DNA from 3 places in the Arthrobacter sp. 05T442 genome. Region 3 is predicted to be linked to each of the others. Evidence: riboswitches for the same ligand, from Rfam matches in the RefSeq annotation. Region 3 holds a riboswitch; each other region holds the start of a gene.
What was found. Region 3 has a riboswitch for S-adenosylmethionine ahead of AC1DES_RS08700 (aminotransferase class V-fold PLP-dependent enzyme). Riboswitches for the same ligand answer to the same signal wherever they lie in the genome.

Region 1 (10,375 bases), on a different contig from region 3:
CACCCCCGAGGGCTACCCTTGCGAGTTCGCCCTGGGCTGGCTGGGATATCTCGGCTACGAGCTCAAACGTGAGACGGGCGGCAGCGACGTCCCGGCCCTCACGCCCGATGCCTGCCTGATTTTTGCCGGCCGCGCAGTGGTGCTGGACCATGTGGAGCGCACTGCCTGGCTGCTGGCCCTGGACACGCCTGACGCCGACGATTGGCTCCAGGCCGCCGGCGCCGCGGTAGCAGCAGCGAACGCGGCGGGCCCAGCACCCCTGGCGGAGACGGCGGACAGCCGGGGCAGCGGCGTCGTACTGGCCGGCGGTGCAGGTCTTCAGTTCACCGCCCGGGACACGGAAGCCGGCTACAAGGCCAAGATCGCCGAATCCCAGCGCGAGATTGCCGAGGGAAACACCTACGAGGTCTGCCTCACCACTGCGCTGTCCGCGGCAGTCCCGCTGACGGCCCCGACGGTGTCCGGCCCGGCCGGCCCGGGCGGCCTGGACCCGTGGCAGACGTACCTGGCGCTCCGGCGGCGGAATCCGGCCCCTTTTGCCAGCTACCTGAAATTCGGGGACCTCACCGTGGCAAGCACCTCTCCGGAGCGCTTCCTGCGGATCGGGGCTGACGGCGCGATGCGGGCCGAGCCGATCAAGGGCACCCGGGGCCGGGACGCGGAGCCCGGCAGGGACGCCGCGCTCCGGCAGGAACTCGAGTCTTCGCCCAAGGACCGCGCGGAGAACATCATGATCGTTGACCTGCTCCGCAATGACCTCAGCCACTTCGCCGTGCCGGGTTCTGTGGCCGTGAGCCGGCTCTGCGCGATCGAAAGCTACGCGAGCGTCCATCAGATGGTCAGCACCATCGATGCCCGGCTGCGGCCGGGCCTGCCGCGCGCCGAGGCCGTCGCTGCCTGCTTCCCCGCCGGGTCCATGACGGGCGCCCCGAAGGTCAGCACCATGGCCATCCTGGACCGGCTCGAAGCCGCACCCCGCGGCGTGTACTCGGGGGCGATCGGCTACTTCTCGCTCAGCGGAGCCACCGACCTCGCCGTCGCAATCAGGACCCTGGTGATCAACGCCGAGGAGGGCACCACGGCGGCGCTGAGCCTCGGCGTCGGGGGCGCCATCACGGCAGACTCATCCCCTGAAGAGGAGTACGAGGAGGTCCGGACCAAGGCCTTCGGCATCCTCTCAGCGCTCGGCGCCGACTTCCCTCAAGGCTGAGGCCGTACCTTAGGACCCGGCCGCTGCGCCGGGGTTACTGCAGCGTGGCCGTGAGTCTCGCGACATTGTCCACGTACTTGATCCGCATTGGCCGCTTCGTCCAGTCCGCGAGCACGAGTTCATGCGAGATGTCGCGGTAGGTGTTCTCCACAGACCGGATCCTCTTCACGATGTCCTCGCCCAGCAGCATGACGGAGACCTCCAGGTTCAGCGAGAAGGACCGCATGTCCATGTTGCTCGAACCCAGCACGGCAACCTCGTCGTCGATCGTGAAGTGCTTGGCGTGCAGGACGAACGGCGCCTTGTAGAGGTAGATCCGCACCCCGGCCTCAAGCAGCGCCTCGTAATAGGACTGCTGCGCGTGGTGGACCAGGAACTGGTCGCCCTTCTCCGAGACGAAGAGTTCGACGTCGACGCCCCGTTGCGCTGCCGTCGTCACGGCGTAAAGCAGGGAGTCGTCCGGGACGAAATACGGGCTGCAGATCGAGATCTTGTGCTGTGCCGAATAGATCAGCGTGTTGAAGAGCCGCAGGTTGTTCTCGGTGATGAAGCCGGGACCGCTGGGCACAACCTGGGCGGTGACGTTGCCGGCGTGGGACTCTGGCCGGTGCGCCAGCTGGTCCTCGAGGGATTCGTCGGTTTCGCTAAGCCAGTCGGTCGCGAAGACGACGTTGAGCGTGGTGACGATCGGCCCGCGCAGGCAGGCCATGAGCTCCACCCATTCCCGGCCCACCTTGCGGTGCCTGGGGTTGTTGTAGGACGGTTCGATCAGGTTCTGCGAGCCGGTGAAGGCAACCTCGCCGTCGATCACCATGATCTTGCGGTGGTTGCGCAGGTCCGGCCGGCGCCACTGTCCGTGGACGGGGTTCAGCGGCAGCATGGGCCGCCAGCGGATCTTGCTGGCCTTGAGCCGGGCAATGAGTTTGCGGTAACCCTTGATGCGCAGCGTGCCGAGGTGGTCGAACAGGATCCGGACTTCCACGCCGCGCTCGGCAGCGTCCTCGAGGGCAGTAAACAGGTCATTCGTGATGTGGTCCGTGCTCATGATGTAGAACTCGGCGTTGACGAAGGTCTTGGCTTCGCGGACAGCCGCGGCCATCGCCTTGACGGAATCCGGATAGCCCGGCAGCAGCTCCACGCTGTTGCCGTCCACCATCGGCAGGGAACCGAGGGTCTTGTTCAGTTCGGCAGCGGAGCCCACCCACTCGGGTCCGTCATAGTCGCTTTCGACGGCGGACAGCTGGGACGTGCCTGCGCGGACCCGCTTGTTCACGGCGTCCTGCTGGGCCCTGCGCTTGCGCGAGAGGCGGAAATTTCCGAAGAGCAGGAACAGCACCAGGCCCACGGACGGCACGAAGAAGATCCCCAGGAGCCAGGCCATGGCGGTGGTGGGCCGGCGGTTGCCGGGGATTATGCCCAGTGCCAGCACACGGATGACGAGGTCGATCAGGGTCAGGATCAGAATCACCCAGGACGGGAATATCCCGGTCAGCGGAAACGGCCACAGCACAGGCGAACCCCTCAAAGCTACAGACCCGCGGAACAGTTCCGGAACGGGCAACCTGCAAATCCTATCCCGGCATCTGCCGCACTAAGCTGTAGCCATGACTTCTCCTGCCGCTGTTCCCGTGCCCGCCACGGTGCTGGTCTTCCTGGATTCCGAGTTCGGGAACGGCCGCATTGTCGACGCCTCCATGCCACAGCTGATGGCCACGGACCAAGGTGCTACCCGCGGCGACGGCGTGTTCGAGTCCCTGCTGGCCGTCGGCGGCCATCCCCGCAAGATCCAGGCCCACCTGAACCGCCTGGCCGGCTCGGCCCGACTCCTGGACCTGGACATTCCGGCCGAGGACGCATGGCGGCGCGCGATCGACACCGCGATCCGCGAGTACCGGAACCAGTACGATTCCGCCACGGCCGACGTCGTCGGCATGGACGCGAACACAGAAGCGGGCACGGATGAAGTCGTCGTGAAGCTGCTGGCCAGCCGCGGGGTCGAGGGCGCGTCGGCTCCCACCTGCTGGGTCCAGGCATCCCCGCCCCCGGCTGCCGGCAGGCGCCAGCGGGAGACCGGGATCGACGTGATCCTGCTGGACCGCGGCTACGACAGCGACATCGGCGAGCGCGCCCCGTGGCTCCTGCTCGGCGCCAAGACGCTCTCCTATGCCGTGAACATGGCGGCCCTGCGATACGCCCACAAGCACGGCGCCGACGACGTCATCTTCACCTCCTCGGACGGACGGGTCCTGGAGGGCCCGACGTCGACCGTGCTGCTGGCGCATCTGGAATCCTCCGACGACGGCGCCGGCGGCGTCCGCACGGTCCGGAGGCTCATCACACCCCAGCTGGACAGCGGCATCCTGCCGGGAACGTCCCAGGGTGCCTTGTTCACTGCAGCCAAGGCAGCCGGCTGGGAACTGGGCTACGGACCCCTGGAACCCAAGGACCTGATGGACGCCGACGCCGTGTGGCTGATCTCAAGCATCCGGCTCCTGGCGCCCGTCAATCACATCGACGGCCAGGAAATCGGCACCCCGGCGCTGCGCAGGCAGCTGACGGCGGAGCTCGACGCGCTCTTCGCCACGGTCCAATAACGCCGGCATCCACCCCCGCCCCACCCCTAAGCAACGCGGGGCAGTCATTTAAGGCGCCCATCCCCAGTCCCGGTATCCAGTGGTCGCTGCAACCGTGCCAGACCCTCGACGCTGACGGCGCCGTTGCGGGCCAGCTTGTTCCACAGCGCTTCCTTGCCGCGGAGTTCCTGGGCCAGCGCTGCGACCATCGTCAGGCCCGTGAACACCGGGTAGCACGGAATGAGCGGGAGCGCCCATACGTGACGCAGGTAATTCCGCGCCCGGTTCATGCCCAGCGCAAACACGGAGAGGACGACTGTGACGAAGAGCCCGGTCCAGCCAAGGAAACCCCACACCTCGGCCTCCAGCGGACTGCGGCCGAGGGCGAGCAGGAACGCCAGATAGGGAAGAGCCAGGAGCTGGGCAACCGGGAAGACCACCATCGTCACGGCAGTGAACAGCAGGTACGTCCCGAACCGGCCGTGGCGGGGGTTGCCGATCATCCCCGTGTGGGCACCCATGGTTTGCAGCAGGCCACGGGCCCGCCGGACACGGTGCCGCCAGAGTGCGCCGATGGTCAACGGCGACTCCGCATAGACGAGGGCACGCGGGGCGAAGACCACCCGGTAGCCGGCCTTGTGCACCCTCCAGGTCAGTTCCAGGTCCTCCCCCACCATGTCTTCCCGTAACGGCCCGATGTCCTCGATGACCGCGCGGCGGAACGCCCCGATGTGGCCGGAGACGACGGGAAGGCCGCCGATCAGCGCCAGCGCGCGCCGGACCATGCCGATTTCGATGTGGCTGGTGAAGGCCGGAACCCGGGTTTGCACCCGGTTCAGATTCACCGCCCTGTCGTCGCCGCAGACAGCGCCGGTGCGCTTGTCCTCGAAGCCCCGGAGCATCCGGAGGACCGTGCGGGCGGAGAAGATCCCGTCCGCATCAGCGAACATGAGGACGTCGCCGGTGGCGTTGCGGATGCCCAGGTTAAGGGCGGCCCCCTTGCCGGCGTTGGCCTGCGTCAGGACGGTGATCCGCGGATCGGCTGCCGCGAGGCGTTGCATCAGCCCGGCGGTGTTGTCGGTGGAACCGTCGTCCACGAGGATGACGTCGTACCGGTCGTACCGGGTGAGCTGGATGGACCGAACGCAGTCCTCAATGACTCTTGCCTCGTTGTAGGCCGGGACAATGATCGAGACGCTGGGCCACTCATCCAGGAGAGTTGGCACACCGCGGCGCCGCCGACGGGAGGCCCGGACTTCGAACCAGACCGCCAACGGCAGGATCAGGAGCTTCACGAGACCGAACACGAGGATCGGCAAGCCGAGGAGCAAAAGCAGGAACAATGCCCCCGGGACGGCTGGTTCAAACCAGGACACTGGCGTAGGCTCCCGCGCCTGGCCGGAACGATGCCGGGTTGAAAGAGGGAAGCGTGAACGACGCCAGGACGGCATCGAGGAGTTCGGGAGCAGCTTCGCTGTTCGCGCCGAAGCGGGCGGTCACCGCAAGCACCACCGGGGTCCCGTCCCCGCGTCGTCGGACATCGACATCGACCGGGCCGGCCAGACCGAGAGCCCGGACGGCAGCCATCGCCACATTGCCCACATCCATGGACTCTCCCGTTCCCAAACGGCGGGCGGACACCGCGTTGCCGTGGGCCAGTTCGGTCTTTTCGACGACGATGGCGAACGGCGCCGTGCTGTTGTGCGCGGGCGTGCCGAAGACCATGGGCCCGTACTCGGCGCCAGGGATGAACTCCTGGACAATCTGCCCTTCCGGAAGGCTGGCCCAATCCACGCCGGTGGTGCCGTCGACGACGATCACCCCGCGCCCGCCGCGGCAGACCCGCGGCCTGATCACGACAGGGCCGCCGAGCGCGGCCATCGCGGCGCCTGCGTCGGCGAAATCACCGGGGACGCCGAAGCGGGGGACGGGGACGCCTCCCTGCCGGAGTTGCCACGCGGTGAAGAGCTTGTCGTTGGCGAGGGCCACCGGGCCGGGGTCCCCGATGATGACGCGCACGTCCGCCCCGAACCCGGCACGGGCTGCCGCGATATGCGGAAGTTCCTCGCTGAGCGTCGGGATCACCAGGTCGATCTTCTCGCTGGCAATGAGCCGGCGCAGCGCCGAAATCCTTTCCGGATCGGTGGCGGGAGGGACCGCCACGACGGTGAGGCCGGCCTCGGCGGGAAGGTCACGGAAGTCTGTGCCGAGGACCGGAAAGCCCCGGGCCCTGAGCTGGGCGGCGACGGCGCGGCCCGCGGGCCCGCCGATGCCGGTGACGAGGATGCGGGGCATCAGAGTTTCTCCATTTCGGTGCTGAGCGGGCGGACGGGAGCTAACCGAACGTGCACTCCCAGTAAATGCGAGCGGCCCGGGGGAACGCCCGAGTAGGCACCACTCGAACTGTCGGGCCGGAACCGGAATCCCGCACAGGTAATACCTCTCTTGTGGCACTACGGCGCCTTGTCTTTGACCGCCGGGCCCCGAACCGTCCAGGGACACTGAGCGCCGCGGGCGGGCCGGTTACTTAACATGACGACGGCGGCGGTGCGGGCCGGAGAAGTAAGTGTTACGTTTTTGGGGAGTAATGAGAACCGGCGTCAAGCCCTGACTGGCCGGTCGGCAACCCTCCTCCCACGGCGGGGTGCCTCAGGTGAAGACTCGGCATCATCGACCATTCGATCTGCAAGCGTGAAAGAAGGAGATCCGTCATGCCTGACGCGTCCACCCCAGCGGCACCTCCCGCCGCACCCGAAACGGCCGCGGAGGAAAAACTGGCCTACCGGCTGTTCACCGGCCCCGATGACCGCGCCTTCTGCGAGCGTGTCTCGGCCGCACTGGCCGACGGCTACGTCCTGCATGGAAGCGCCTCCGCCACCTTCAACGGCAGTACCGTGATCGTGGCGCAGGCCGTCGTCCTGCCGGCCGCCATCGCCAGCGCGGACGCCGCCGTCGCCAGCGCTGTGGATGATCTGGAGAGCGACGGTTTCGGCTCGGAAGACGCCTTCGAGGGCCACGCATGAGCTACGCCGGAGACCTTAGTCCGCAGGAGGCCTGGGCCAAGCTGCAGGACGGCGCCATCCTGGTGGACGTCCGCACGGAGGCCGAATGGGCCCACATCGGCATCCCGGAAACCGCGGCCGCGACCGCGACCGAACAGCCAAACGGCACCCTGTTCATCCAGTGGAACCTTGCCGGCGGCATCCCCAATTCGCGGTTCATCGCCGAACTGAAGGCGCGGGTGCCGGAGGACACCGCCGTCGAACTCGTGTTCCTCTGCCGCTCCGGGGCCCGCTCCATCGCTGCCGCGACCGCAGCCACGCAGGCCGGGTACACCTCGTACAACGTCCTCGAAGGCTTCGAAGGCGAACCGGACCGCTACGGCGACCGGACCGTCAACGGCTGGAAGAACCGCGGCCTGCCCACCAGCATTGGAAAGAAATAAGTGACTTTCAACCCCGACGCCGCCGGCTGGAGCCCCGACACCCAGGCTGTCCGCGGCGGCCTTGACCGCACCGGCTTCCAGGAAACCACCGAACCGATCTTCCTGAACTCCGGATTTGTCTACGAATCCGCCGCCGCCGCCGAGCGCGCATTCACCGGCGAGGACGACCGCTTCGTCTACTCCCGCTACGGCAACCCCTCGGTCGCGACCTTCCAGGAACGGCTCCGGCTGCTCGAAGGCACCGAGGCATGCTTCGCCACGGCATCGGGCATGTCAGCCGTCTTCACCGCTCTCGGCGCGCTGCTCGGGGCCGGTGACCGTGTGGTCGCGGCCCGCTCGCTCTTCGGCTCCTGCTTCGTGATCCTCAACGAGATCCTGCCCCGCTGGGGCGTGGAGACGGTCTTCGTCGACGGCCCGGACCTGGACCAGTGGCGGACCGCGTTGTCCAAGCCGACGACGGCGGTCTTCTTCGAGTCGCCGTCGAACCCGATGCAGGAAATCGTCGACATCGCCGCGGTGAGCGAACTCGCGCACGCCGCGGGAGCCACCGTCGTCGTCGACAACGTCTTCGCCACTCCCCTCCTGCAGCGCTGCGGAGACCTCGGCGCGGACGTGATCGTCTACTCCGGCACCAAGCACATTGACGGGCAGGGCCGGGTCCTGGGCGGTGCCATCCTGGGAACCAAGGAGTTCGTGGACGGGCCCGTCAAGCAGCTCATGCGGCACACCGGTCCGGCACTGTCCGCCTTCAACGCCTGGGTCCTGGCCAAGGGCCTGGAAACCATGGCGCTGCGCGTCAACCACTCCTCGGCGTCGGCGCTGCGCCTGGCCCAATGGCTGGAAGAGCAGCCCGCCGTCAGTTGGGTCAAGTATCCGCTGCTGCAGTCCCACCCGCAGTACGAGCTCGCCGCGAAGCAGATGAAGGCCGGCGGCACCGTGCTCACGCTGGAGCTTTGCCCCTCGCCAGGGCGCTCCGCGAAAGAGGCAGCCTTCGCCCTCCTGGATGCGCTGCGGATCATCGACATCTCCAACAACCTGGGTGATTCGAAGTCCCTCATCACGCACCCGGCGACGACGACCCACCGCGCCATGGGCCCGGAAGGCCGGGCGTCGATCGGACTGAGTGACGGCGTAGTGCGGCTGTCCGTGGGCCTGGAAGACGTCGAGGACCTCATCCGCGACCTCGGGCAGGCGCTCAAGCAGATCTAGCCGGAACTGCCTTCCCAATGCCCTGCTGCGTTGTCACGTTGACCGCGTGGGCAACGACGCCGGCCAGCCCGGCATCGCTGAACTGGCGGCGCTGTGCCTGGGAACCGGTGCCCTGCTCGAGGATCCGCTTCACGCCCGCGCGTACCAGGGGGAGTTCGCCCTGCTCTGCCAGCACCGGGGCCACGTAGTCCACGAGCGCTTCGACGACCTCCCGGGCAGGGGCGGGCCGGAAGCTGCCGAAATCCAGCAGCTGCCCGGCCACACCGCAGTTGCTCGCCTGCCAGGCGGCCATCCGCAGGAGAACGGTGGGCACGGGGGCGGGCTCGACGCCGTCGTTCCACTCCCGGCTTGCCGATTCCACGAGCGCGCGCACCAGGACCGCGATCAGTGCCGTGTCCTCGGCCCCGAGGCACACGTCGGCCACCCTGATTTCCACGGTGGGATGGTGCCGGCACAGCCGGGCGTCGAAGTAGATCATGCCTTCGTCGAAGAGCACGCCGCTTTCCAGCAGTCTGCGGACCACGCGCCGGTAGACGGCCAGGCTGCCAAAGATCATCGACGGGCCCGCAGCCGGCCACCGGTTCCAGGCCTGCGTGCGGTAGCTTTCGAATCCTGTCTCCGCGCCATTCCAGAAGGGCGAGTTGGCGCTGAGGGCTATCAGCACGGCCAGCTTGTCGCGGATCCTGTCCATGACCGCGACCCCCTCTTCGGGGGACTCAACGAAGGTGTGGACGTGGAGGCCGCACGTCAGCTGGTCGCGGACAGTGACGCCGTACCGTTGCTCCATGGTGGCGTACCGCGGCTTGGGCGTGGTGTGGGTCTCCGGGGCAAGCGGGGACGTGGCCAGGGCCGCCACGCGGGCGCCGTGCATCCGGGCGGCCTGGTCCGCGGCGGTCCTGCCCTGCCGGATTTCCGCCAGCAGCCGTGCATGATCCAGGCACGGCACGGTCTGGGTTTCGATCTGTTCGAGCTTGAGCTCGTAACTGAATCCGGCGTCGTCGTGGCACACGATGTCCCGGGGATTCAGGCGGGCCATGAGGGCGTCAGCCAGGGCAAGCGGGGAGCCCGTCCCCGGGTCGACAATCAGGAGCTCTTCCTCAACGCCGAAAGTGCGCATGCATCTATTGTGCGCGGGAGGACAGGGCCCGCGCCACAACGCGGCGCCACTCCGCGCCCGTCCCGGGGCCCCGGATGGGCGGGGGTGACCGCGCGGCTCAGGCCGGGACGAGCCGGGGAATCAGTCCTGGAAGTACTCGATCTTCGCGCCGATGGTGTTGAGGCGCTCGGCCAGGTCCTCGTAGCCGCGTTCAATGACGTAGATGTTGCGCAGTTCCGAGACTCCGCGGGCGGCAAGCATGGCCAGCAGCAGGCAGGCGGCCGGACGGAGGGCAGGCGGGCAGCCCACCTCGGCCGCACGCCACTTGGTGGGCCCGTTGACGTAGATCCGGTGTGGGTCAAGCAGCTGCACCTGGGCGCCCAGCTTGTTCAGTTCGGTCAGGTAGATCGCCCGGTTCTCGTAGACCCAGTCATGGATCATGGTCTGTCCCTGGGCGTTGGCAGCAATGACGGCGAAGAACGGCAGGTTGTCGATGTTCAGGCCGGGGAACGGCATGGGGTGGATCTTGTCTTCCGGCGCGCGCAGCTCCGAGGGTTTGGTGGTGACGTCGACCAGCCGGGTCCGGCCGTTGCGGGCCACATACTCGCCGGAGATTTCAAGCCGCTGGCCCATCTGTTCCAGCGTGGCGAGCTCGATTTCCATGAACTCGATCGGGACGCGGCGGATGGTGACTTCCGAGTTCGTCACGATGCCGGCGGTGATGAGGCTCATCGCCTCGATCGGGTCCTCGGACGGGAAGTATTCGATATCCACGTCCACAGACGGGCGGCCGGTGATCTTCAGTGTCGTGGTGCCGACGCCGTCGATCGCCACGCCGAGCA
Region 2 (10,375 bases), on a different contig from region 3:
ACCGAGGTCCTGGACGGCGTGCTCGCCGGCGAAGGCACCCCCGCGGAAATCGTGGCCAAGCGCGGCCTCGCCGTGGTCTCCGACGACGCACCGCTCCTGGAGGCCATCGACGCGGCCCTCGCCGCGCAGCCCGGCGTCGCGGACAAGATCCGCGGCGGCAAGCTCCAGGCGATCGGGGCGATCGTCGGCGCCGTCATGAAGGCCACCCGCGGCCAGGCCGACGCCGGCCGCGTCAAGGAGCTGATCCTCCAGCGCCTCGGCGTCGACGGCTAGGTCCCGGCCGCCCTGCCCAACTGACTCGCAGCAGGGCCCGTTTTGAGCCCCCATAACGGCCCCTGCTGCGAGTTACTTGGGTTAAGCGGGGCGATCAGGTGACACCAAATCGGTCATGATGGTCTGCAGTGCCTCGCAGACCATCATGACCGATCTGCGTTTAAGGTTCTCCGGCCGCGCCAGGATGTCGATCCGGCGCCGCGTGCTGATGCCCTTGAGCGGGCGCAGCACGATGCCCGGGTTCAGCACCGGCCGCGCCGTGTGCCGCGGCAGCAGGCCGATCACGCTCCCGGCAGCCACGAGCGCCGCCACCGTGGAGTAGTCGTTGATCCGGTGCACGATGTTCAGTTCCCTGCTGGAGACGGCCGCGACGGCGGAGAGGACGTCCGCGGGGGAGTAGCCGGTGTGGCTGGTCACCCAGGGTTCGCCGACGACGTCGTCCGCCGTCACCGCCCGCTGGCCGGCCAGCCGGTGCCCGGCCGGGAGAGCCACATCCAGCGGCTCGTGCGCGAGCGGGATCACAGCGACGCGTTCCTCGGGCCAGCGCGGGCTATGGTCCATCCGGTGCGCCAGCACGAGGTCGTACCTGGCCGTCAGGGCCGGGAAGTCCTGCTGGGCAACATCCTCGTCGGAGAGCAGGATCCTCGGCTGGCCCGGAGCATCCAGGAGCCGGGCAAGCGGCGCAAACAGCGCCTGGCCGGCGCTGTGGAAGCCGCTGAGCGTCACGGGAGCCACGGGGGAGCCGTGATAGGCGCCGATCGCCATCCTGGCATCCGCCATGGCACTGACGACGGCGGCCCCGGCATCCGCGAGCACCTGGCCGGCCTCCGTCAGCACCAGGTTCCGGCCCGCTTTCCGGGTCAGCGGCACCTCCACCGTCTTCTGCAGGGCCGCCAGCTGCTGGGAGACCGCCGAGGGGGTGACGAGCAGGGTCTCCGCGACTGCCTTGACACTGCCCAGGGCCCCGAGTTCCCGGAGCATCTCCAGCTGGTGAATTTCCATGGCCACCATTCTATGCGGAAGCAATATCTAATTCGTCGATTGAGAAAAATTCGGTTGTGCTAATGCTTTTTGCTCGGTCTAATGGGGTGAGTTGTCCCACACGTACCTGCCGCAGACGGCACGGTAAACAGCACAGTGAAAAGCACAGTTAGGAAGGCCGATGAAGGCTCTCTACAAGGCCGGCGCCCACGCAGGATTCGAGCTCGTGGACCGCCCGGAGCCGGAAACCGGCGCCGGCGACGTCAAGATCCGCGTCATGACCACCGGCATCTGCGGCACCGACCTGCACATCCAGTCCTGGGATGCCTGGGCGCAGGGCATCATCAACGCTCCTTTGATCGCCGGCCACGAGTTCTACGGCGAGGTCGTGGAGATCGGCGAGGATGTCCTGGACGTCAAGGTCGGGGACCGCATCTCGGGCGAAGGCCACATCGTCTGCGGCATCTGCCGCAACTGCCGGGCCGGCCGCAAGCAGATGTGCATCAACACCGTCAGCGTCGGCGTCCAGCGCGACGGCGCCTTCGCCGAGTACGTCGTGATCCCCGAGACCAACGTGTGGGTCCACCAGGACCCCTCTGTGACGCCGGAACTTGGCGCCATCTTCGACCCCTTCGGCAACGCGGTCCACACCGCCCTCAGCTTCCCGCTCGTCGGCGAGGACGTGCTGATCACGGGCGCCGGACCCATCGGCCTGATGGCAATCGCCGTCGCCCGGCATGCCGGCGCCCGCAAGATCGCCATCACCGATGTCTCCGCCCCGCGGCTGGAACTGGCCCGGAAACTCGGCGTCGACCTCGCAATCGACGTCTCGAAAATGCGCGTCAAGGACGCCCAGCGTGAACTGGGCATGCGCGAGGGGTTCGACATCGGCATGGAAATGTCGGGACACCCCACTGCATTGCCTGAGATGATCGACAACATGAACCACGGCGGCCGGATCGCGATGCTTGGACTGCCCAGCCAGTCCATCGACATCGACTGGGGCAAGGTGGTCACGCACATGCTGACCATGAAGGGCATCTACGGCCGCGAAATGTTCGAGACCTGGTACGCCATGAGCGCCATGCTCTCCTCCAACCCGGTACTGCACGCCAACATCTCCGCAGTCGTCACAGACACCCTTCCCGCCACGGAGTGGGAGAAGGGCTTTGAGATCGCCCGCGCCGGCGTCGGCGGCAAAGTGGTCCTGGACTGGACAGTCTTCTAGGCCGCCGCCATCCCAAGCCAAGCCAAGCCAAGCAAGCCAAGCGCACGCCGCGCACGCCGAGCGGCACACCCACCAGGAATCCACCCCAGCTGAGGAGCACAACCCATGTATTCAGCCATCAAGGACCAGCTGCAGCGCGAACTGGACGAGATCCGCAGCGCCGGACTGTTCAAGACCGAGCGTCACATTGACTCGCCCCAGGCCAACCACATCAAGGCCGGACAGATCGGGGAGGCCGGCGCGGACGTGCTGAACTTCTGCGCCAACAACTACCTGGGCCTCGCGGACCACCCGGACATCATCGCCGCCGCCAAGGCAGCCATGGACGCCCGCGGCTTCGGCATGGCCAGCGTCCGCTTCATCTGCGGAACCCAGGATCAGCACCTGGCCCTGGAAGCCCGCGTCTCGCAGTTCCTCGGCACCGAAGACACCATCTTGTTTTCGAGCTGCTTCGATGCCAACGGCGGCGTTTTCGAGTCCCTCTTCGGCCCCGAGGACGCCGTGATTTCGGACGCCCTGAACCATGCCTCCATCATCGACGGCATCCGGCTCTGCAAGGCCCAGCGCTTCCGTTACGCCAACCAGGACATGGCGGACCTCGAATCGAAGCTGATCGAGGCCACCACCCAGGCGAACCCGGCCCGCCGAAAGATCATCGTCACGGATGGCGTCTTCTCGATGGATGGCTTCCTCGCCCCGCTCGAAGCGATCTGCGACCTCGCCGAAAAATATGATGCCATGGTCATGGTGGACGACTCCCACGCCGTGGGCTTCATGGGCGCCACCGGGGCGGGAACCCCCGAGCACGCGGGCGTCTCGGGCCGGGTGGACATCTACACCGGCACCTTCGGCAAGGCCCTCGGCGGGGCCTCCGGCGGCTACGTCTCCGGGCGACGGGAAATCGTCGCCATGCTTCGGCAGAAGGCGCGCCCGTACCTGTTCTCCAACTCGCTGGCACCGGCCATCGTCGCCGCGACGTTGACGGCGCTGGACCTCGTGGAAAACTCGGGCGAGCTGCGCAGCAAGCTGTTCGCCAACGCGGAACTGTTCCGGAACCGGATGAGCGAGGAAGGCTTTGAGCTGCTTCCGGGCGAGCACGCGATTGTTCCCGTCATGTTCGGTGACGCAGTCATGGCCGCCAAGGTGGCTGATGCCATGCTCCACCACGGCGTCTTCGTCACGGCTTTCAGCTACCCCGTGGTGCCCAAGGGCGCCGCACGGATCCGCGTCCAGCTCTCGGCCGCACACAGCAGCGAAGACGTCGAGGCTTGCGTGCGCGCCTTCGTCAGCAGCCGCGAGGCGGTGGCCGCCAAGGTGGCAGCCGACTCCTAGACGCAACTTCCGCCGCCGCCCGCACTTCGGAAAGTACTGACGCGACCTCCTGCCGGGTGCAAGGATGGAGTCATGTCAGCCAAATACGATGTCGTGATTGCGGGCGGCGGCATTGCCGGCCTGTCCCTGGCCTCCGCCCTCGCCGGCAGGTGCAGCGTGGCCCTTGTCGAAGCCGAGCAGTCCCTGGGCTACCACACCTCCGCACGCTCGGCCCGGCAGCTGATCCCCAGCTACGGGCCGCCCGTGGTCCAGGAACTGACCATGCGCACCCTCGAACTCATCGGCACCCATGAGGGCACGCGGCCTGAACCCGTGCTCTCGCCGCGCCGGTTCATGCTGATCGGTGACGAGGACGACGTCCAGAGGCAGGCCAGCGGCTTCATGCACCGGATCAGCCACGCCGAAGCCCTGGAAATCTGCCCGGCGCTCAAACCGGACTCCTTCACGGCCGCCGGCCTGGACTCCGGATCCTTCGCCTGCAATGCGTCCCTGCTGCTGGAGGACCACCGGGAGCGGGCCGTCGCGGGCGGCGTGGACATCATCACCGGCGCCAGGGTCCACTCGGCGCAGCGCCTCGGAACCGGCTGGGAGCTCGGCGCCGGCCAGGAAGGCTTCGAGGCCTCCGTCGTGGTCAATGCCGCCGGCGCCTGGGCGGACGAGCTCGCGGTGCTCAGCGGCGTCGAGAAACTCGGACTCCAGCCGTACCGCCGCACCGCGGCGATTGTCGACGTCGAACACCCCCTCCCGCAGGGCTGCCCGATGGTGGCCTCGACCGGCAGCTTCTACTTCCGGCCGGACGGGAGGCGGCAGGTGCTGATTTCCCCGTCCGAGTCCGTGCCGAGCGGCCCCGAAGACGCCCAGCCCTATCCGGGCGACATCGAGGCGCTGATCACCCGGCTCAACTCCGTCACCACCATGGGGATCGGCAGCGTCCGCCGGGCCTGGACGGGGTTGCGGACCGAAGCCGCCGACGGTATCCCCGTTGTGGGGTTCGACGCCGAGGCCACCGGCTTCTTCTGGCTCGCCGGCCAGGGCGGCTACGGTTTCCAGACCTCCTCCGGCATTGCCGAGCTGGCTGCGGAGCTGATCCTCGCCGGGCAGGGCTCTTCGGAGCCGGTCCCGGCCGGCAGTCCGGCATCCCGGACAGCCGCGGCGCTGGCAGCGACCCGGATGTCCATCCGGCGCTGAAGAATGGACTCATGAGCACCCTCATTACCAATATCGCCGAGCTGATGACCCAGGACGCGGAACACCGCGTCCTCCGCGACGCGGCGGTGGTCATCGAGGGCGAGCGGATTTCCTGGATCGGTGCCGCGGCCGAGGCGCCGGCCGCTGACGACGCCGTGGATGCCGGCGGCCGTGCCGTGCTGCCGGGTTGGGTGGATTCGCACACCCACCTGATCTTCGCCGGGGACCGCACGGCCGAGTTCGAGGCCCGGATGGCGGGAGAGAGCTACAGCGCCGGCGGGATTGCCGTAACCACTGCAGCCACCCGAAGCACCGGGGACTTCGACCTCACCAGGCTGGCGCTCGGGCGCGTCGCCGAGGCCGTCTCGCAGGGCACCACCTATCTGGAGACCAAGACCGGCTATGGCCTGGACGTCGAGAACGAGGCCCGCAGCGCCCGCATCGCCGCCACCGTGGCGGACGAAGCCACCTACCTCGGCGCGCACCTGGTGCCCGCGGAGATGGATCCCGAGGAGTACACGGACCTCGTCTGCGGGCCGATGCTCTCCGCCGTCCGTCCCTACGTCCGGTGGGCCGATGTCTTCTGCGAGCAGGGAGCCTTCACCGAGGACCAGTCCCGTCGGGTCCTGCAGGCGTGCAGGGACGCCGGGCTGGGCCTGCGCGTACACGGCAACCAGCTCGGCGAGGGCCCGGGGGTGCGGCTCGCGGTCGAATTCGGCGCCGCGAGCGTGGACCACGTGAACTACCTCTCCGCCGCCGACATCGACGCACTGGCGGCCGGCTGGTCCGGCTGGGACACGGATCCCGGCAGCGGCTCCGGGGGCTCACGCGGAACGGTCGCCACGTGCCTGCCCGCGTGCGATCTCTCCACGCGCCAGCCGCTGGCTCCGGGCCGGGCGCTGCTCGACGCCGGTGTCCAGATCGCGCTGGCCTCCAACTGCAACCCCGGCACGTCCTACACGAGCTCGATGGCGTTCTGCGTCGCCACCGCCGTCCTGCAGATGCGCCTCAGCGTCCACGAGGCTGTCCGGGCGGCCACCTACGGGGGCGCGCTGGCTCTCGGCCGGGAGTCCGGGAACGACGTCGACGGCGAACGCGCCGTGGGCTCGATCGCCGTCGGGCACCGCGCGGACCTGCACCTGCTCAACGCACCGTCCGCCACACACCTGGCCTACCGGCCCGGCATCCCGCTGACCCACGCCGTGTGGCGGGCAGGCGTCCCCCAGCGCATGAGGTGACCCCCCTGCACCCAGGCAGGCGGGCAGCCGGCCCTGCGGGACGCAGCCGCGCTAGAAGAACATGGGCGGCGCGTCCAGGACGGTCTCGTCCACGCGGCGCTCCTCCCACTGGGTGAATGCCTTGTCCAGCTCATACTTGCCGCGGGCCGTCCGCAGGAGCGTCCGGACCTCGGCGTTGTCCGGGTTGTTGAGGGATTCGAAGTATTCCACGGACCAGTGGAACCAGCGCATGCAGAAGAGGCGCATGGTCAGCCCGTGGGTCACGAACAGCGCATTCGGGGCGTAGTTCGGTTTGGACCAGTGCCGGTAGAGGGTCTCCATGAACGAGGAAATCCTGTCGTAGACATCGGAGCCGGACTCGCCTTCGCGGAAGCGGTAGAAGAAATGGCCGTAGGCGTTGCGGAGTTCCTTCTGGTCCTCGATGTCACCGGCGATCTGGAAATTGGCCCAGTCCTGCTCCCGCAGCCGCGGCTCCTCAATCACCCGCTCCACCAGCGGACCCAGGTTGAGGGCCTCGAGGGTCTGGTAGGCCCGGAGGTACGGGGAGACATAGACGCACGCCTGGCGGCCGTCCAGCTGCCGCCGCACTTCCTCGCCGGCCGCCCGGGCCTGCTCCACTCCCAGCGGGGTCAACGGGATCCGGTAATCCGGCACCCTGTTGTAGATCGACGTGTCGGCATTGGCCGCGGACTGGCCATGGCGGATCAGAATGATTTTCCCGGGCGCGCTCATAAGCCCCAGCATAGTTCCGGGCGCGCGGCCCGCCCGGGACGTGTGGCGGCATCAGGAAACTTTCGGCAAGTGCAGGCAAGATAGGACCATGTTGGTTCCCTCCCGCCGCCGGCTGCGGATCGAAGTGTGGATTGTCCTGGGGCTCTCGCTGGGCCAGTCCGCGGTCTATTCCGTGGTGCAGTTGCTGGACAAGATGACCAAGGCGCCGCTGGCGCAGGGGACGTCCACGCTGAACCGCTCGCAGAGCACCCGCGAATACTTCGACCTCACCTACCAACTGCTGGACATCGTCTTCGCCCTGGTCCCGGTGGTCCTGGTGATCTACTTCCTGACGGAGCACCGTCCGGCCGGCGAGCACGGCACCTCGGCGTTCCGGAAGCTCGGCTTCAACTTCGCCAGGCCCGGCAAGGACCTGCTGCAGGGTGTGGGACTCGCCGCCATGATCGGGGTTCCCTCGCTGGGCCTCTACGCCGCCGGGCGGGCGCTCGGCATCACGACGGCGATCATCCCGAGTGCGCTTGACTCCTACTGGTGGACGGTGCCGGTGCTGGTCCTGTCCGCAGTCAGGCACGGCATCGTGGAGGAAGTGATCGTGGTGGGCTACCTGCTGGACCGGTTCGGCAAGTTCGGCTGGAGCATGCCCGTGGCGATCTTCGCCAGTTCCATGCTGCGCGGCAGCTATCACCTGTACCAGGGCTTCGGACCGTTCATCGGCAACGCCATCATGGGCGTCATCTTCGCCCTCATTTACACCCGGACCCGCCGTGTGATGCCGCTCGTGATCGCCCACGCCATCCTGGACACGGTGGCGTTCGTCGGCTTCAGCCTCTTCGGCAAGGCGATCGGCCTGGGCTGAGCCCCGCCAAACCAACGCGGGGTCATTTAAGGCCCATCCGGAGCCCCCGGACGGGCGGTAAGTGACCCCGAGTTGCTTAAGAAATATCGGCCGCCATCGATGGGTGACGTCATTGACACCCGCTGATGGCGGCCGAAGTGCGGGGCGGTCAGGGCCTCAGATGGTGACGGCTCCGGAGGCTGTTTCGAAGGTGACAGAGAGGATGCCGGGGGTGCCGTGCGGCGCGATCCAGTTCACGGCCACGTCTTCCAGCGGCTTCTCGACGGGTTCGCCGAGCCATTCGGTGACCCGTGCTGCCGAGCCGGCAATGGTCAGGGCCGACATCTTGACGTTGCTCTCGTAGGCGTTGGAGGGGTGAAGCGCCGGATCGCCCTCCCACTTGAGCATGTAGGGCACCTGGGGGTCGGCGATGAGTCCGAGGATGCCGATCTGCTTCCAGACCAGCTCGCGGCCGTCCGGGAACTTCCGGTTGCCGTTGGCGGCGGCGCGGCCCAGCCGCTCCTCGAAGGGGGCGAGGTCGTCGACCTCGACGCACCAGCCCATCCAGCCGCCGCCCGCTTCGGAGCGTGCACGGACTGCCTGGCCGAACGGGGCCTTGTCCGACGCCGGGTGGTTCAGGACCTCCACGACTTCCAGGTACTTGTGTCCCGCGAGCGGGATGATCATGTTGCGGGTCCCGAATCGGGGGTGCACTCCGCCCTTCACGGCTTCGACGCCGAGGGCAGTTGCGATTCGTTCGGTGGTGGCTGCCAAGCCATCGTGTTCACAGGCGTAAGAGACGTGATCCATGCGCATGCCCTCATCTTGGCACTTTGTGATGGAGCTCTCAGCTTAGGGTCCCCTAACCGTGGTGGGATGTCATTCGGGGTCCCTGTGCGGCGCGCCCGCTGGTGCCCCCAGCGCGCGGGTTCCAGTTCCCTGGGGCGCGGCCACAGCGCCCGTCATCTTCATTTTCGTCACAAAGCTATCCAGCGCCGGACGGGTCTTCCTAGACTGATGCCAGGTCATGAGTGCCAGCACACAGCCCCGGCTTGCTGGCCGGCAACCCTCGTATCGCGGTGGGGTGCCCCGGGTGAAGACCTGGCCGTCCGGCGCCCGCCGGAGGGCAAGCGCGGCGCCTGTGCCGTCCCGGACCGATGGTCCCGGGGGCGGGCTGTGCCCGGTTACTTGAGGAGCTCTCCAATGTCCAATGCCTGGTCCTTCGAAACCCGCCAGATCCACGCCGGCCAGGAGCCGGACAGCGCCACCGGCGCCCGGTCCCTGCCCATCTACCAGACGACGTCGTTCGTGTTCCCCAGCGCTGAAAGTGCCGCCAACCGCTTTGCCCTGGCCGAGCTCGCCCCGATCTACACCCGGATCGGCAACCCCACCCAGGATGCCGTAGAGCAGCGCGTGGCCAGTCTGGAAGGAGGACTCGCAGCCCTGCTCCTGAGCTCCGGCCAGGCCGCGGAGACCTTAGCAATCCTCAACGTCGCCGAGGCCGGCGACCACGTGGTGGCGAGCCCCAGCCTTTACGGCGGAACCTATAACCTCCTGGCCCACACTCTGAAGAAGTTCGGCATTTCCGTCACTTTCGTCGAGGACCCCGACAACCTGGCGCAGTGGCGCGGCGCCGTCCGGCCCAACACCAAGCTGTTCTTCGGCGAGGTCGTCTCCAACCCGCGCCAGGACGTGCTGGACATCGAAGGCGTCTCGAAGGTGGCGCACGAGGCGGGCGTGCCGCTGATCGTCGACAACACCCTCTCCACCCCGTACCTGATCCGGCCGATCGAGTGGGGTGCGGACATCGTGGTGCACTCCGCCACCAAGTACCTCGGCGGGCACGGTACTGCGATCGCCGGCGTGATCGTGGACTCCGGCAATTTCGACTTCGGCAAGGACCCCGCGCGGTTCCCAGGCTTCAATACCCCGGACCCCACCTACAACGGCCTCGTCTACGCCCGCGACCTCGGCAAAGACGGCGCCCTGGGCGCCAACCTTTCCTACATCCTCAAGGCCCGGGTCCAGCTGCTGCGCGACCTTGGCTCGGCGGTCTCACCATTCAACGCCTTCCTCATCGCCCAGGGCATCGAAACCCTGAGCCTGCGCGTCGAACGACACGTCGCCAACGCCGTCAGGGTGGCCGAATGGCTGGAGGCGCGGGACGACGTCGAATCCGTCGCCTACGCCGGGCTGCCGTCCAGCCGCTGGTACGAGCGGGGCCGCAAATACGGGCCCAAGGGGACCGGCGCCGTCGTCGCGTTCAACATCGCCGGAGGAGCGGAGGCCGGCAAGCGTTTTGTCGACGCCCTGGAACTGCACTCGCACGTGGCGAACATCGGCGACGTCCGTTCCCTCGTCATCCACCCGGCGTCGACCACGCACAGCCAGCTGACGCCGGAGCAGCAGGAGATCGCCGGCGTCACCCCGGGACTCGTGCGGCTCTCCGTCGGGTTGGAGCACATCGATGACATCATCGCGGACCTCGACGCCGGATTCCGCGCCGCGAAGAGCGCCTAGGGACACCCCGAATTCGCCGGAAACCGTCGACGTCGCCGTAAGGCCCGG
Region 3 (10,375 bases):
AACGCGGATGACACTGCGGCACAGCTGTCTCCCCTGTTGCGCCGCGCGGCCGAATCGCTGCCGTTCCAGACCAACGAGAAAGTGCTGGCCCGGGTCATTGGCGGCACCCAGATCGGCGCAGGCGTGTGCTTTGCCCTCGGCAAATCGGCCCGCCTTGCCGCCACTGTCCTGGCCGTTATCTCCGCTCTCAACGGCTACGTTGAATGGCGCAGTGCGGACACCTCCTCCAAGCAGGGCCGGGACGCCCGCCGCAAGCAGCTCCTCAAGAACGTCTCGCTCACCGGGGGCGTGCTGCTGGCCTCCGTGGACACAGCCGGCAAACCGAGCCTGGCCTGGCGCGCCGAGCACCTCGCCGCCGACGCGAGGAAGAACGCGGGGCACCTCGCCGCCGATGCCAGGAAGAACACCGGCAAGCGGCTGAAGAAGGCCGACAAAGCAGTGCGCAAGGCCGTAGACCACGCAGTCGGGGCCTAAGACGGCAATGACTGGCGCCACCTCCACCGCACCATCCGGCCCGGCCCCGTCCGACAGCGGCCGGCATTGGCCGGCCCCGTTCGCCGGTCGGCCGGTCGACGCCACCGTTACGGTCCCGGGGTCCAAGTCCCTGACCAACAGGTACCTGGTGCTGGCAGCCCTCGCAGACGGGCCGTCGCGGTTGCGCGCCCCCCTGCACTCCCGTGATTCGGCCCTCATGATCGACGCCTTGCGCCAACTCGGGGCCACCATCACTGAAGTCCCCGGTGACGGCGCCTTTGGCCCTGACCTGAGCATCACCCCGATCAGCCTCGACACACCCGCAACCAAGGCGTCCATCGACTGCGGCCTGGCCGGCACCGTCATGCGGTTCGTTCCCCCGGTCGCTGCCTTGCGCCAGGGCCTGACACTCTTCGACGGGGACCCCCACGCCCGCAAACGGCCGATGGGAACCATCATCGAGGCCCTCGCGGGGCTCGGCGTCGCGGTCGGCAGCCCCGACGGCGGCCCGGCGTCCTCGCTGCCGTTCACCGTGCAGGGCGCCGGCGCAGTGCGCGGCGGCCACCTTGTCATCGACGCCAGCGCGTCCTCGCAGTTCGTGTCCGCGCTGCTGCTGGCCGGGGCGCGCTTCGCGGACGGGCTGCACCTGGAGCACGTCGGACCGCCCGTGCCGAGCCTCGACCACATCAATATGACCGTTTCCGTGCTGCGCGGCGTAGGCGTCAGCGTGGACGACTCGCGCCCGGACCACTGGATCGTCTCGCCCGGCAGCATCAGGGCTTTCGACCACAGGATCGAACAAGACCTCTCCAACGCCGGCCCGTTCCTGGCGGCGGCCCTGGCCACCCGCGGCACGGTGCGGATCCCGGACTGGCCGTCCGGGACCACCCAGGTCGGCGATCTCTGGCGCAGCATCCTGGCCACTATGGGAGCCACCGTCACGCTGGAAAACGGCACACTCACCGTCACCGGCGGGCCGGAGATCCGGGGCGCCGACTTCGACGAAACGAGCGAACTCGCCCCCACCGTCGCAGCCCTGTGCGCCCTGGCTACCGGCCCTTCGCGCCTGAGCGGCATCGCGCACCTCAGGGGACACGAGACGGACCGTCTCGCCGCACTGGTAGCCGAAATCAACCGACTCGGCGGCGATGCCGAGGAAACCTCCGACGGCCTGATCATCCGCCCGGCAGCCCTGCACGGGGGCGTCGTCCACAGTTACGCGGACCACCGCATGGCCACGGCAGGCGCCATCCTGGGCCTGGCAGTACCCGGCGTCGAAGTCGACGACATCGGCACCACGGCCAAAACCATGCCGGACTTCCCGCAGCTCTGGACCGCGATGCTGGCCCACGGTTCCCTGCCGGGCTCCGCCACGGAACGCGCGGCCCCCGCCGAAGAGAAGGATGCCACCGTTGGCACGCAGCACTGACTCGTGGGATGAATCCGACGTCCGGATCCGCCCCAACAAAAAAGGCACCCGCCCCCGCACCAAGGACCGGCCCAGCTACGACGAGGCGGTCACCGGGCGGATCATCACGGTGGACCGCGGGCGCTACACTGCCGTCGTTGGCGAAGGCACCGGCGACGAACGCAAGATCATCGCCGCCAGGGCCCGCGAACTTCGCCGCTCCCCAGTGGTCGCCGGCGATTTCGTCTCCCTGGTCGGAGACGTCAGCGGTGAACCGGACACCCTCGCCCGCCTGGTCAAGATCCAGGACCGCAAGACGCTCCTGCGGCGCAGCGCCGATGACACCGACCCCATTGAACGCGCCGTCGTCGCCAACGCGGACCAGCTCGTGGTGGTGGTCGCTGCGGCCAATCCGGAGCCGCGGACAGGCTTCATCGACCGGGCCCTCGTGGCCGCCTACGATGCCGGCATCGCACCGCTGCTGCTCGTCACCAAGGCTGACGTCAAGGACCCCGCGGAGCTGTTGTCCAACTACCGGCACCTCGACTTCCCGGTGATCATCTCCAAGACGGCGGATTCGGCTGCGTCCGGCATCGACGCCCGCTCGGACGACGGACTCTCCGCGCGGCTGGACAAGGACGCGGTGTCCCAGCTGCGCGGCTACCTCGACGGCAAGGTCACTGTCATGCTGGGCCACTCCGGCGTCGGCAAGTCCACCATGGTCAACGCGCTCACGGGAGCCGAGCGGGCCACCGGCGGCGTCAATGCGGTGACCGGCCGCGGACGCCACACCTCCTCCTCGGCGCTGGCCCTGAAAGTCAACGATGCCCCGGCCGGCAGCTGGATCATCGACACCCCCGGCATCCGGTCCTTCGGCCTGGCCCATGTGGATCCGGACCGGATCCTGCGCTCCTTCCCCGACCTCGAGCCGGGAACCGATGACTGCGAGCGTGGCTGCAAGCACGATTCCACCGCCGTCAACTGCGGGGTCGACGCCTGGGTGGCCGCCGGCCACGCGGGAGCCTCCGGCCCGGCCCGGCTCGCCTCCCTGCGCCGGCTGTTGGGGACGGACCCGCGGATGGAAGCCCAGGACGTCAAGGAACTGGGCACCGTCTCGTAGGGCCTACGGCCGGGCTGCCGGTCCCCCGGCCTGCGGCGCCGCGACGTGGCCTACCGCCTGCCGGCCCGCTTTGGCGGTAGTTTGGAACCATGAGTCAACCCGCTTCGAGCTACAACGATGACCTGCGCCTTGCCCATGTACTGGCAGATTCCGTAGATTCCCAGACCATGAGCCGCTTCAAGGCGCTCGACCTTCGGATAGAGACGAAGCCCGACCTCACGCCTGTGACCGACGCCGACAAATCCGCGGAGGAGGCCATCCGGGGCCAGCTGTCCCGTTCCCGCCCCCGCGACGCCGTCCTCGGCGAGGAATTCGGCAGTTCCGGCCATGGCTCCCGCCGCTGGATCATCGACCCGATCGACGGCACCAAGAACTTTGTCCGTGGCGTCCCGGTCTGGGCCACCCTGATCGCCCTCGTGGACGAGGGCGAACCGGTCGTCGGCGTCGTCAGCGCCCCGGCACTGGGGAAGCGCTGGTGGGCGGCCAAGGGTGCCGGCGCCTACACGGGCCGATCACTTGCTGCGGCCACCCGGCTGCGGGTGTCCAACGTCTCCGAGCTCTCGGACGCCTCACTGTCCTACTCGAGCCTGACCGGCTGGAAGCAGCGCGGCAACCTGGACGAGTTCCTGGGCCTCACCGAAGAAGTCTGGCGCACCCGGGCCTACGGCGATTTCTGGTCCTACTGCCTGGTGGCCGAGGGCGCGGTCGACATCGCCTGCGAGCCGGAGCTGAACCTCTACGACATGGCCGCCCTGGTGCCGATCGTGACCGAAGCCGGCGGCCGCTTCACGTCCCTGGAAGGCGAAGACGGCCCGTTCGGCGGCAACGCCCTGGCAACAAACTCGATCCTCCACTCAGAAGTCCTGAAGCGCCTCAACCCGGGCCTGGACGACCTCCTCTAAGCGCCCGTCCCGTAACAAAGCGCTTCACATTGGCGCCGGGCCTTTTCCCCGGCTGCGCGGATGTCCTAGGCTCGAAGCAGGTCACGAGTGCCAGCGCAAAACCCCGGTTTGCTGGCCGGCAACCCTCCATTCGCGGTGGGGTGCCCCGGGTGACGACCTGGCCGGTCCGGTACGGACCCGGCAAGCGCGGATCCCCGGTGCGTGGGGTCCTTTTCGAGCGAGGTCCCATGACAACTGCCACTTTTCCCGCCGCCATCCGTGCCACAGCAGGCTCCCAGGCCGGCCGCCCCGACGTTCTGCTGTCCGGTGCGGACTCCGACGCACGGTTCGCCATCGCCCGCCGGCCGCTCTCCGCGGTAACAGGTGCAGAGATCCAGGCTCCGCTGATCAACGGCGGACACGTCCGCTACGCCAATCTGGACTACGGCGCCTCGGCCCCCGCCCTGTCCGTGGTCTCTGCCTACCTGAACGAGATCCTGCCGTTCTATGCGAGCGTGCACCGCGGCGCTGGCTACGCCTCCCAGATCAGCACGTCGGTATACGAGAACGCCCGGAGCATCGTGCGGGACTTCGTCGGCGGCCGCGCCGATGACTCCGTCATCTTCACCCGGAACACCACCGACTCCCTCAACCTGCTGGCCGGATGCCTGCCCGTGAGCGGGGGCCGGCACACCGGCGAGGTGCTCTACCTCGACATCGAACACCACGCCAACCTCCTGCCGTGGCAGAGCGTGCCCCACCGCAGTGTCGTCGCGGCCCCCACCCTCACGGCCACGGTGGAGAAGCTGCGCGGGGAACTGGCGCACGGGGGCATCAGCCTGCTTGCCGTGACTGGAGCCTCCAACGTCACCGGGGAAATCCTGCCCGTCCGGAAACTGGCCGCCCTGGCGCACGAGTTCGGGGCGAGGATCGTCGTCGACGCCGCCCAGCTGGCGCCGCACCGGCGGATCGATATCGCCGCCGACGACGTCGACTACGTCGCCTTCTCCGGCCACAAGCTGTACGCGCCGTTCGGTGCGGGCGTCCTGGTGGGACGCCCCGACTGGCTCGACGCCGGCACCCCGCACCTGGCCGGCGGCGGCGCCGTCCGTGACGCACGGCTCGATTCGGTCAGCTGGACCACCGGCCCCGCACGGCACGAAGGCGGATCCCCCAACGTCCTGGGCGCGGCGACGCTGGCCCGCGCCACGGAAGTGATCGCCGCCCTGGACCAGGAGCAGTGGCACGCCCATGAGAACGCCATCCGCGCTTTCCTTGTCGACGGGCTCCAGGGCATCGACGGCGTGAGCGTCCACCACATCTTCACAGACACCACTGCAGATGGCGACGGGGAGGGCACCGGCACCATCGGCGTCGTCAATTTCTCGGTCGAAGGCTACGACGCCGGCCTCGTGGCCGCCTATCTCTCGGCCGAACACGGCATCGGCCTGCGCGACGGCCGCTTCTGCGCCCACCCGCTGCTCAAACGGCTCGGCCTGCCCGCCGGCTCCCTGCGGGCCAGCTTCGGCCTCGGCTCACGGCTGGAGGATGCACAGCGGCTGCTGGCCGGCATCGAACGACTCCGGCAGACCGGACTTGGCTGGGACTACGTGGTGGACGCCGGCCGGTGGGTGCCGGCGAACGACACCCGCAGCTACCCGCACTGGGCGCCGAACACACCCGGCACCGCAGGCGCGGCGCCGTGTACTGAAGACTAGGCCCTGGCGGCCAGGCGCCGAAGGCCAGTCACTGAAGACCTCGCCCTGAAGGCCAGCGCGAGTGCGGTAAATTCGAAGGGTATCCACAACACCAGGACTTTCCCGAAGGAGATCGCACGTGGCACGCGGCGGCCCCAGGCTCCACAACGGACCCAAACTCCACAGCGGGCGGCGCCAGGAGCTCGGGCAAAGCTTCCAGGACGGCGGGGAACACTACGAGCGTGTCCGCCCGGGCTACCCTGGCGAATCCGCAGACTGGCTGATCCCGGCCGGGGCGCGGAATGCCGCGGACATCGGCGCCGGAACCGGCAAGTTCACCGCGCTGCTGATCGATCGTGGACTGCACACGGTCGCGGTCGATCCCTCGGCGGACATGCTGGAACAACTGCGCCGGACGCTGCCGGGGGTCCCCGCCGTCGTGGGAACGGCGGAGGACACCGGACTCGAGGCTGAAGCCTTCGACCTTGTCACGGTGGCCCAGGCCTGGCACTGGTGTGATCCCCTTCCGGCCAGCACGGAGATCGCCCGGGTCCTCCGGCCCCGTGGTGTCCTGGGGCTGGTCTGGAACCAGCTGGACACCTCGGTTCCCTGGGTGCACCGGCTCTCGCGCATCATGCATGCAGGGGACGTCCACAAACCGCACTTTACGCCGACCGTGGGCCCGGAGTTCACCGGCCTGGCCAGCCAGCTGACCCGCTGGGAAGATTCCGTGACCCCGGAGGACATCAAGGAACTGGCCAAGACCCGCAGCTACTATCTGGCAGCAACGGAGGCCACCCGGTCCAAAGTCATGGGAAACCTGGACTGGTACCTGCAGGAGCATTTGGCCCATGCCCCCGGCGAGATCCTCAGCCTGCCGTACCTGACGCAGACCTGGCGGGCGGTCCGGGCCTGACCCGGCTGCCGCACCGGCGTTGACTCTGACCCGGGTCCGCGCCTGCCGCATTGCATGCACCGCGCCCGGGGCTTATTGTTTCGGTATGCCTAACTCTTATATGTAGGCATGCAAAAAACCTGGATCCCGGCCCTGGTGCCGGCCGGAACCACCCGTCGTGTCAACGCGGACGCGACGAATCACGGGAGCTGGCAGTGCTGGATGTAACAGGACACGAACCGACGCCGCACGGCATACCCACGCGGAAGCACCCGGGTGCGCGCAGGGCATTGCTTGGACTGCTGGGACCGGCGTTCGTGGCATCCATCGCCTACGTGGACCCGGGGAATGTCGCGGCCAATCTCACGGCCGGAGCGAAGTACGGCTACCTGCTCGTGTGGGTCCTGGTCGTGGCCAACGTCATGGCCGTGCTGGTCCAGTACCAGTCCGCGAAGCTCGGGATCGTCACCGGCAAGAGCCTGCCGGAAATCCTCGGCCAGCGGCTCAAGCCCTTCTGGCGTCGGGCCTTCTGGCTGCAGGCTGAAATCGTCGCCGCCGCCACCGACCTGGCCGAGGTGGTGGGCGGGGCGATCGCACTGCATCTGCTCTTCGGCCTCCCCCTCCCCCTCGGAGCCGTCATCGTCGGCGCCGTCTCGATGCTGCTCCTCGCGGTCCAAAGCAGGGAAAAGCAGCGGACGTTCGAGTTCATCATCATGTTCCTGCTGGGCATCATCACGATCGGATTCCTGGCCGGCCTGTTCATCAGCCCGCCCGATCCCGGCGGCGCCCTGGCCGGACTCGTACCGGGATTCCAGGGCCCGGACACGGTCCTGCTGGCGGCCAGCATGCTCGGCGCCACCGTGATGCCGCACGCTATCTACGTCCACTCTGCTCTCTCCCGGGACCGGCACCGCCCGGACGAGCACGGGCACATCCCGGTCCCCGCCATCGCGCGCCTTGTCCGGGCCACCCGGTTCGACGTCGTGGCCGCCCTCGCCATTGCAGGCATCGTGAACATCGGGATGCTGTTGCTGGCGGCATCGACGCTGGGCGGCGAGGCAGGGACAGACACCATAGAGGGCGCCCACGCGGCCATTTCGGCGAACCTTGGCCCCGTCGTCGGCGTCGTCTTTGCCGTGGGGCTGCTCGCCTCAGGCCTGGCATCAACCTCGGTGGGCTGCTACGCCGGCGGGACCATCATGCAGGGCCTGCTCAAGGTCCGCGTCCCTGTGATGACCCGCCGCGTTGTCACGCTGATCCCGGCCATCGTGCTGCTGGCCGTCGGTTTCGATCCCACGTGGGGACTCATCCTAAGCCAGGTGGTCCTGAGCTTCGGCATCCCCTTTGTCCTCGTTCCCCTGGTTGTCCTGACCAGCAACAAGACCCTGATGGGCGGTTTCGCGGACGGTCCGGTCCTTCGGATCGCAGCCATCATCAGCGTCGTGCTGGTGGTGGCCCTGAATCTGGTCCTGCTGTGGCTCACGTTCGCCGGGCGCGGCTGACGGTAGGCTTGGCTCTGTGAAGACCAGTACGCCCTCCTCCTCGATCGAGGACTACGTCAAGGTCATCTACTCCTTCACCGAGTGGCAGGAGAAGCCCATCACCTCCACCCAGCTTGCACAGCGGCTGGGTGTGGCCAACTCCTCCGTTTCCGAGATGGTCCGCAAGCTCAAGGACCAGGGCCTCGTGGACCACAAGCCCTACAGCGCCATCACGCTGACGCCCGACGGCGTCCGGCTGGCCCTGTCCATGGTCCGGCGGCACCGGCTGATCGAAACCTTCCTCGTCCGGGAACTGGGCTACCGCTGGGACGAGGTCCACGACGAAGCCGAACTGCTCGAACACGCCGTCTCGGACACGTTCATCGACAGGATGGCCGGCAAACTGGGAAACCCGGACAGGGACCCCCACGGCGATCCCATCCCCGCCGCGGACGGCTCCGTCCTCATGCCCGCGGCGCACCGCATGAGCGAGCTCGACGACGGCCACACCGGCCGGATCACCCGGATCAGCGACGACAACCCGGAACTGCTCCGCTACCTGGCGGCGGAGGACATCGACGTGGACGCCGAGGTGGAGATCCTGGGCCGGAGGCCGTTCGGCGGCCCGCTCGTGGTTCGGATCGGCTCAGGCGAAGCCCCGCGCGAATTCGACTTCGCCGAGGAAGTCGCGTCCGCCCTCTGGGTCCACAGCGAAGCGACCCATGCAGACTGCACCATGGAAGAACACTGAGTGAAGACCGTGCTGGCGGAAGGCCGTACCGCCCGGCGCCCCGGCATGCCGGGCTGGCGGGCCTGGGCTGCCGTCGCTGTCGGCGGCTTCCTCGGGACGGAACTGCGCTTCGGCGCCGGCCTGCTCTTTCCCGAGCCGGCAGGCGCAGTACCGTGGACCACCCTGGTGATCAACGTCGTCGGGAGCTTTGTCCTGGCAACCCTGACCACCATCTGGATCGCACGGCCCAGGACGGCTTTCTGGCTCCGGGCCGGGATCGGCCCGGGCCTTCTGGGCTCGTTCACGACGTTTTCGGCGCTCGTGATGGCAGTCGACCAGCAGTTCCGCACCGGCTTTCATGCCACGTGGCTGGCCTATCTGGGCCTCTCCCTCGTGCTGGGGCTCGGGGCCGCGGCGGCAGGCTGGAAGACCGGCAAGGCCATCGCCGACCTCGGCGGCGGCGCCCCATGATGACCGCACTCCTGGTGGGAATCTTCGGTGTGGCAGGGGCCTTGCTCAGGTTCGCCGTCGACTCCTGGTTTGCCCACCACCCGGGCCCCCATCCGCACTGGCCCTGGGCCACGCTCGCGGTGAACGTAACCGGCTCCCTCATCATCGGCCTCTCCATCGGCCTGGCCGGCCACCTGGAGCTGGGCGCAGACTGGCACGCCGGGGTCGCGACCGGCCTGGCCGGCGGACTGACCACGTTCAGCTCCTGGACCACCGCGACAGTGCGGCTGGTGAGCGAGACGCGTTACCGCGCCGCCGCGCTCAATGTCGCGGGCAATCTCCTGGCTGGTCTCACGGCGGCCGCCCTCGGCCTCGTCCTCGCCGGCTAGCAGTCCTTTTCGGCGCTATTCGGCGTCGGGAAGCTCCGCCGCCGGCGCGGGGTTCCGGATGCCGCCAGCAGAGAAGGCCGCGCCCGCGACAAACAGCGCTGCCGTGGCGTAGCACACGGCATGAAGCCCCGACGTCGTCACCGCAGGTCCCACGATCAGCCCGGCGAAGGAGATCGCAACTAAACCCGCGATACGCGCGACGGCATTGTTCACGGCCGATCCGATGCCCGCTTCTTCCGGGGGAACCGCGCCGAGGATCGCTGCCGTCAGCGGAGCCACAGTGACCGCGAGGCCGAGGCCGAACACCAGCACTCCCGGGAGCACCTGCGAGGCATAGTCCAGGGGCGTCCGTACGGCAGTCAGGATCACGAAGCCGGCGCCGCACAGCAGCGGACCGCCGGTCATGAACCAGCGGGAACCGAAGCGGCCCGCCAGCCGGCCCATTCGCGCGGAGAGAAGCAGGAGGATGAGGGTGGACGGCAGCAGGGCGAACCCCGCCGCCGTCGCGCCCAGGCCGGCGACCTGCTGCAGGTAGAGGCCGAGCACGAAAAACCCGAGCGAGAGTGCGCCGTAAATGACGCTGGTGGCAAGGTTGCCCCAGCCGAAGTTGCGGATACGGAAAAGCCGCAGCGGCATCATCGGGGTGGTGGCACGTGCCTCGTATGTCAGGAATGCCGCGAGGGCCGCGATGCCCACGCTCAAAGGCAACCAGACCTGGGGGCTGTCCCAGCCCAGGCTGCCGCGTTCGATGAAGGCATAGACAACGCCCCCGAGGCCCACGACGGCCAGGGCGGCACCCCGGAAATCAATGTGCCTGCCGGGACCGAGGACCCTGTCCGTGCGCAGCAGG

Region 1: another riboswitch for S-adenosylmethionine. It lies ahead of AC1DES_RS11980 (DUF1737 domain-containing protein); the one in region 3 lies ahead of AC1DES_RS08700 (aminotransferase class V-fold PLP-dependent enzyme).
Region 2: another riboswitch for S-adenosylmethionine. It lies ahead of AC1DES_RS18580 (bifunctional o-acetylhomoserine/o-acetylserine sulfhydrylase); the one in region 3 lies ahead of AC1DES_RS08700 (aminotransferase class V-fold PLP-dependent enzyme).

What each region holds. Positions count from the first base shown of each region.
Region 1 is NZ_JBFTKM010000011.1:20,552-30,926, reverse strand. Features, by position in the region: gene AC1DES_RS12005 (chorismate-binding protein) at 1-1,210, shown strand, start outside; gene cls (cardiolipin synthase) at 1,245-2,720, opposite strand; gene AC1DES_RS11995 (aminodeoxychorismate lyase) at 2,815-3,804, shown strand; gene AC1DES_RS11990 (glycosyltransferase family 2 protein) at 3,849-5,159, opposite strand; gene AC1DES_RS11985 (ATP-grasp domain-containing protein) at 5,146-6,078, opposite strand; SAM riboswitch class IV at 6,367-6,481, shown strand; gene AC1DES_RS11980 (DUF1737 domain-containing protein) at 6,495-6,806, shown strand; gene AC1DES_RS11975 (rhodanese-like domain-containing protein) at 6,803-7,228, shown strand; gene AC1DES_RS11970 (O-succinylhomoserine sulfhydrylase) at 7,229-8,437, shown strand; gene AC1DES_RS11965 (glutamate--cysteine ligase 2) at 8,424-9,554, opposite strand; gene AC1DES_RS11960 (UDP-N-acetylglucosamine 1-carboxyvinyltransferase) at 9,675-10,375, opposite strand, start outside.
Region 2 is NZ_JBFTKM010000032.1:7,684-18,058, forward strand. Features, by position in the region: gene gatB (Asp-tRNA(Asn)/Glu-tRNA(Gln) amidotransferase subunit GatB) at 1-273, shown strand, start outside; gene AC1DES_RS18540 (LysR family transcriptional regulator) at 355-1,275, opposite strand; gene tdh (L-threonine 3-dehydrogenase) at 1,436-2,482, shown strand; gene AC1DES_RS18550 (glycine C-acetyltransferase) at 2,588-3,814, shown strand; gene AC1DES_RS18555 (NAD(P)/FAD-dependent oxidoreductase) at 3,887-5,002, shown strand; gene hutI (imidazolonepropionase) at 5,014-6,240, shown strand; gene AC1DES_RS18565 (histidine phosphatase family protein) at 6,292-6,972, opposite strand; gene AC1DES_RS18570 (CPBP family intramembrane glutamic endopeptidase) at 7,061-7,828, shown strand; gene AC1DES_RS18575 (VOC family protein) at 7,985-8,623, opposite strand; SAM riboswitch class IV at 8,831-8,946, shown strand; gene AC1DES_RS18580 (bifunctional o-acetylhomoserine/o-acetylserine sulfhydrylase) at 9,011-10,327, shown strand.
Region 3 is NZ_JBFTKM010000006.1:147,119-157,493, reverse strand. Features, by position in the region: gene AC1DES_RS08720 (DoxX family protein) at 1-474, shown strand, start outside; gene aroA (3-phosphoshikimate 1-carboxyvinyltransferase) at 482-1,903, shown strand; gene rsgA (ribosome small subunit-dependent GTPase A) at 1,887-3,002, shown strand; gene hisN (histidinol-phosphatase) at 3,092-3,904, shown strand; SAM riboswitch class IV at 3,984-4,097, shown strand; gene AC1DES_RS08700 (aminotransferase class V-fold PLP-dependent enzyme) at 4,132-5,601, shown strand; gene AC1DES_RS08695 (class I SAM-dependent methyltransferase) at 5,720-6,496, shown strand; gene AC1DES_RS08690 (Nramp family divalent metal transporter) at 6,691-7,977, shown strand; gene AC1DES_RS08685 (metal-dependent transcriptional regulator) at 7,994-8,707, shown strand; gene AC1DES_RS08680 (fluoride efflux transporter FluC) at 8,708-9,157, shown strand; gene AC1DES_RS08675 (fluoride efflux transporter FluC) at 9,157-9,525, shown strand; gene AC1DES_RS08670 (MFS transporter) at 9,541-10,375, opposite strand, start outside.